Regions from separate parts of the Fructilactobacillus sp. YLN 2412 genome, predicted to be linked through region 1. Evidence: predicted binding sites of a transcription regulator. Region 1 holds the regulator's gene; the other holds the start of a gene.
The links. The regulator CtsR, encoded in region 1, represses protease genes until heat stress. The targets are predictions, from matches to a motif close to TTGGTCAAAAAAGGTCAAANA.
Positions count from the first base shown of each region.

Region 2: clpP (ATP-dependent Clp endopeptidase proteolytic subunit ClpP) is a predicted target of CtsR. The motif match lies at 1,492-1,512, and genes of this name have one in related genera.

Region 1 is NZ_CM183165.1:388,937-392,100, reverse strand. Features, by position in the region: gene AC0GLR_RS01735 (ATP-dependent Clp protease ATP-binding subunit) at 1-1,070, opposite strand, end outside; gene AC0GLR_RS01730 (CtsR family transcriptional regulator) at 1,089-1,562, opposite strand; tRNA gene AC0GLR_RS01725 (tRNA-Pro) at 1,715-1,788, opposite strand; tRNA gene AC0GLR_RS01720 (tRNA-Arg) at 1,796-1,869, opposite strand; tRNA gene AC0GLR_RS01715 (tRNA-Leu) at 1,889-1,974, opposite strand; tRNA gene AC0GLR_RS01710 (tRNA-Gly) at 1,994-2,065, opposite strand; tRNA gene AC0GLR_RS01705 (tRNA-Thr) at 2,070-2,143, opposite strand; tRNA gene AC0GLR_RS01700 (tRNA-Leu) at 2,155-2,237, opposite strand; tRNA gene AC0GLR_RS01695 (tRNA-Lys) at 2,266-2,338, opposite strand; tRNA gene AC0GLR_RS01690 (tRNA-Val) at 2,341-2,413, opposite strand; gene AC0GLR_RS01685 (L-lactate dehydrogenase) at 2,614-3,164, shown strand, end outside.
Region 2 is NZ_CM183165.1:1,007,944-1,011,107, forward strand. Features, by position in the region: gene gap (type I glyceraldehyde-3-phosphate dehydrogenase) at 30-1,034, opposite strand; tRNA gene AC0GLR_RS05125 (tRNA-Arg) at 1,294-1,365, shown strand; gene clpP (ATP-dependent Clp endopeptidase proteolytic subunit ClpP) at 1,582-2,175, shown strand; gene whiA (DNA-binding protein WhiA) at 2,228-3,164, opposite strand, start outside.

The DNA of each region.
Region 1 (3,164 bases):
CCTTTTAAAATTTTCTTTGATTCGTCAACACTAGGTTCTTCAACTTGAATGGTAGCAAACCGACGCTCTAAAGCAGCATCGGATTCAATGTGTTTTTGATATTCATCTAAAGTAGTAGCCCCAATCAATTGGATTTCTCCTCGAGCAAGGGAAGGCTTTAAAATATTTGAAGCATCGATTGCCCCTTCAGCACCACCTGCACCAATCAGGGTATGCAATTCATCAACAAACAAAATTACATTGCCGCTTGCTTGAACTTCGTTAATAACTTTCTTTAAACGGTTTTCAAATTCACCACGATATTTAGTTCCAGCTACCAATGATCCCATATCAAGCATCATAATTCGTTTATTAAGCATATCTTCTGGAACCTTTTTTTGGACAATTTTTTGAGCTAATCCTTCAGCAATCGCAGTTTTACCAACACCAGGTTCACCAATTAAAACCGGATTATTTTTTGTTCTTCGACTTAGAATCTGAATTGCACGTTTGATTTCTGTATCGCGACCAATGATTGGATCTAAATTACCATCTTTGGCAACCTTAGTTAAATCTTTAGCCAGGGAATCAAGCGTTGGCGTAAGCCCCTTTTTATTGCCAGATTCTCCTTCTTTAGGAAATCCCTGATCAGGAACCCCCATTTTTCGAATTGTAATTTTACGAACTTCTTCAGGACCTACACCTAAACTAATTAAAATCCGAGACGATAAAATTGCATTATCATTCGTCAAAGCTAGCAATAAATGTTCTGGACCAACTTTTGCACTACCATATTGTTTAGCAATTTTCCCAGCTAAAGCAATCACATCTCGCATTTTTGGTGAATATGACAAATAAGTGTTTTCGTCAACCTGTAAGTTGCCATATCCAGCTAATTGTTCAATTTCTTCTTTGACATCTTGCTCTGTAATTGATAGTTGATTTAAGGTTTGATATGCAATTCCACTTTTTTCAATTGCAAGAGCTAACAATAAATGCTCAGTCCCCACAGCTTGATGACGGAAATTACGTGCCTGTTCTTGAGCAATTTCAAGTACTTTTTTAGCGCTAGGCGTCAATGAATCTTCCATATTAGAATCTCCTTTCGGCTAACATTCATATTTAAGTCGGCATAATAAAGCCGACAATACGTTTGCACGAACTTTTTCTTCAGTTTCAGGATCAGAAACGTTGATCGCATCGTGAGTAAGAATTGATGCAACCATATTTACCTCTCGATCCGAGAGTAAATCATTATTAAAGAGAGTATGCAAGATATCTTCTTCATCTTTTTGACTGATACGGTCACTAATCGAATTAATCAAACGATCAAAAACATCTGAATCTTCCATTAAGTTAATCTTTTCAATTCTAATATAACCGCCGCCGCCTCGTTTGCTTTGGACGATATAACCGTCTTGAAGCGCAAAACGAGTTTTTATGACGTAGTTGATTTGAGAAGGTACCACATCAAAATGTTCCGCAATATCGGAACGTCTAATTTCGACCTCTTCTTCATCTGAACTAACCAGCATTTGTTTCAAATATTCTTCAATAGTATCTGACATACTATGGCTTGCCATAATCTCATCTCATTTCTGACTAATCTTGACTTTAATTATATAAACAACTCAATTAAATGACAAGTAAAGTAACTTGAAATACTTTATTTAAGTATATAAAAATACCGCCAAATTTATTATTTAGCGGTATTTTAGTTGAACTATTAAAATAATCGGGAAGACAGGATTCGAACCTGCGACCCCCTGGTCCCAAACCAGGTGCTCTACCAAGCTGAGCTACTTCCCGATGAAAATGCACCTAGTAGGAGTCGAACCTACAACCTTCTGATTCGTAGTCAGACACTCTATCCAATTGCGCTATAGGTGCATATTATTATAAATAAAAATGCCGCGGACCGGGATCGAACCGGTATGGTCATTACTGACCGCAGGATTTTAAGTCCTGTGCGTCTGCCAATTCCGCCACCGCGGCAAAATTACTAGATGTTAAAAGCGGAAGACGGGATTCGAACCCGCGACCTCCACCATGGCAAGGTGGCGTTCTACCACTGAACTACTTCCGCATAATGCCGACTAGAGGACTCGAACCTCCGACCTCATCATTACTAGTGACGCGCTCTAGCCATCTGAGCTAAGTCGGCATAATAGATAATGCGGACGAAGGGACTCGAACCCCCACGTCACGAAGACACTAGAACCTAAATCTAGCGCGTCTGCCAATTCCGCCACGTCCGCATATATGCTTATTATTAAATTGTACAAATGAGCCGTGGCAGGTTCGAACTGCCGACCCTCTGATTAAAAGTCAGATGCTCTCCCGGCTGAGCTAACGGCTCAATGGAAGATACAGGGATCGAACCTGTGACCTCCTGCTTGTAAGGCAGATGCTCTCCCAGCTGAGCTAATCTTCCATTGAATGGGATGAGGCAAAAATTAACAACCTCGTTTTGACAACTATTAAATAGTACCATCATAAAATTATTTCGTCAAGCAAAATTTTAAATAAATTAGATTGACCAACTAGTTTTGTTTTTGACTACTATATAACATGAAAAAGTCTCAATAAATGATATAATGTAAGTGTATCATTTATTGAAACTATCTTGAAAGGATGATTATTTTGGCTGAAAAACATCAAAAAGTTGTTTTAGTTGGTGACGGTGCTGTTGGTTCTTCATATGCATTTGCCATGACACAACAAGGTATCGGCGAAGAATTCGTAATCGTTGATATTAATAAAGAACGTACTGAAGGAGACGCACTTGATTTAGAAGATGCAACTCCATACACATTCCCTAAGAACATTTATTCAGGTGACTACCCTGATTGTAAAGATGCCGACTTAGTTGTAATCACTGCTGGTACCCCTCAAAAACCTGGTGAAACTAGATTAGACTTAGTTAACCGTAACTTGAAAATTTTATCTTCAATCGTTAAACCAGTAGTTGACTCTGGTTTTAATGGTATTTTCTTAGTTGCTGCTAACCCAGTTGATATCTTAACTTATGCTACACAAAAATTATCAGGTTTCCCTAAAGAAAAAGTTATCGGTTCAGGTACCTCACTTGATACTGGTCGTTTCAGAGTTGGCGTTGCTAAAAAACTTGGTATCGATCCTGCTAGTGTTGATGCTTACATTTTAGGTGAACATGGTGATTCAGA
Region 2 (3,164 bases), 620 kb from region 1:
TTAATCAAAATCTAAAGAATAGATTTAAATTACATTGTAGCAAATTTCAATAAAGTACGAACCATGTTACAAGTGAATCCCCATTCGTTATCATACCATGCAACAGTTTTAACTAATTGAGTATCACCACTTTCAGTGATTTCAGTCTGACCTGGATCAAATACTGAACCATGTGAGTTACCAATGATATCTGATGAAACAATGTAGTCATCAGTGTAGCCATATGCTTCACTTTCATGTTTCTTCATAGCATCGTTAATATCATCAACAGTAACTTTCTTATCTAAAACAGATACTAATTCAGTTAATGAACCGTCAGCAACAGCAACACGTTGTGCATGTCCCTTTAAAACACCATCAAGTTCTGGGATAACAAGACCGATAGCCTTAGCAGCACCTGAACTATGTGGAACAGTATTAACAGCAGCAGCACGGTCATTTTGTACCTTAGCTGAACGAGGTCCATCTTGAAGAGCTTGAGTTGCAGTATAAGCGTGAACAGTAGTCATAGTACCAACTTTAAGTCCAAATTCTTTGTTTAACCAGTAAGCCATAGGAGCTAAACAGTTAGTAGTACATGAACCAGCTGATACAATGTGATCATCTTTACGTAAAGTACCTTCGTTAACGCCAGGTACGATAGTAGTAACATCACCAGCAGGTGCTGAAATCAAGACACGTTTAGCACCTGCATCCAAGTGAGCTTGTGCTTTTTCTTTTGAAGTGTAGAAACCAGTACATTCAAGTACAAAGTCAACACCGTCGTTTTTAACCCAAGGAATATCCTTAGCATTGCGTTCAGCATATACAGGAATACGTTTTCCATCAACCACGATAGCATCTTCAGTTGATTCAACTTTACCAGGGAAACGACCATGAACAGAATCGTATTTTAATAAGTAAGCTAACATAGAAGGTGTAGTTAAATCGTTGATTGCTGCAACTTCAATGTCCTTTGAACCTAATTCATGGATACGTCTGAATGCAAGACGACCAATTCTTCCGAAACCATTAATACCAATTTTTACAGTCATAATAGGCTTCCTCCTTTAAGGAATATCTAATTTATAATACAACTTAATATTACCACATTTTATTAGCAAATGTCAGCGATTTCATCGCAACAAAATTCAATAAAATTAGATAATTAAGCGTGGCATAAAATGAATCTACCACGATTTTTAGTATAGCAAATGGGAATTTGATTGCAACTAAAACACCTGTAAATCTTATCTTGAATCTTTGCCGATTTTCGACTATGATAGGTGTTGCAATAAAATTTAGTTTAATGACGCGCTCCTAGTGTAATGGATAGCACGTAAGATTCCGGTTCTTGAGATGAGAGTTCGATTCCCTCGGAGCGCATCTAGAAATATTGTTAATCTTAATTTAAAGCCCCATTAATTGGAGGCTTTTTATTTTTTAAAACTAATTATTTTTAAATAATTAATAGGTTTGATTATGATCACAAGAATCATCAATAAGGGTAATTAATTGACCTTGATTGACCTATATTGTAAGATTAATGCACGAATTTAGATTATAAATTTATTACTATATAATATTAGGAGGAGAAATACTATGCCTTTAGTACCAACTGTTGTTGAAAACTCGCCCCAAGGCGAACGAGCATATGACATCTACTCTCGACTTTTAAAAGATCGTATTATTATGCTTTCTGGTGAAATCGAAGATAACATGGCAAATGCCGTTATTGCTCAATTATTATTCTTAGATGCCCAAGATTCAGATAAAGATATTTATCTATACATTAACTCTCCCGGTGGTGTAATTACTTCTGGAATGGCAATTTACGACACAATGAACTTCATCAAAGCTGATGTTCAAACAATCGTAATGGGAATGGCTGCTTCAATGGCAAGTGTGCTTGCTACTGCAGGTGCAAAAGGTAAGCGTTTTGCTTTACCACATGCTCAAATTATGATTCACCAACCATCTGGTGGAGCTCAAGGGCAACAAACTGAAATCGAAATCGCTGCCAAAGAAATTTTACGTGCTAGAAAGATGATTAATAAGTTACTGGCTGAACATTCTGGTCAACCACTTGAAAAAATTGATCGTGATACTGAACGTGATAATTATCTTAGTGCTGAACAAGCCGTTGATTATGGTTTGATTGATGGAATTATGACAAATAGCGACGATAAAAAATAGTTTTATAAAAAATAGCGACACTTCAAAAATGAAGTATCGCTATTTTTTTATCTTATTTTTCAGTATTGTTACGCAACTGATCAGCAAAATCATTAATTTTATGTAAACGATGATTAATACCAGATTTAGAAATTGGTCCGTCAGGAACTAACTCACCTAATTCTTTTAAACTAACTTCTTGATTTTTCATTCGGACAATTGCAACTTCTTGCAACTTTTGTGGCAAAATTTTCAAACCAGCCTTTTCAGAAATGAATTTAATGTTTTCAATTTGTTTTGTGGATGCATTGGCAACTTTATTCATATTGGCATTTTCACAGTTAACTAAGCGATTAACCGAATTACGCATATCGCGTACAATTCGGACATCCTCAAACTTCAACATAGCATTTGTAGCTCCAATTAATTGTAAAAAATCAGCTATTTTTTCTCCTTCTTTTAAGTAAACTATATGGCCACTACGACGTTGAATTTCCTTTGCCCCAAGATTATATTGATTCATCATTTCAGCTAACATTTGATTATGATTTTCGTAAAGAGAGTAAATTTCCAAATGGTAACGGGAGGTTTCGGGATTATTAACTGAACCGCCAGCCAAAAAAGCCCCTCTCAAATAGGAACGAACTTGCATATCATTTTTTAATAATTCTAGTGGGACTCGTTCAATAATTTGATTACCGTCTAAAATTCCTAAATCATTTAAAATATCACGAACATTCCGAATTAAACGAACAATATATAAATTATTCTTTTTTAATTTCATTTTACGTCTAACTACCACAGCTGCTTCAACATTATAAAAACGTAACAATAATTGATAAATACGACGCGATATAGCCGAATTTTCTGATTGAACTTCAAGCGACAAACGACCATTAGAAACTTTCAAGGTTCCATTCATCCGAATCAAAGCCATCAGCTCAGCTTTTGCATTATCACGATGAACTTCTAAATTAGTTAATTCTTTTTTTACGTCACTTGCATATGAC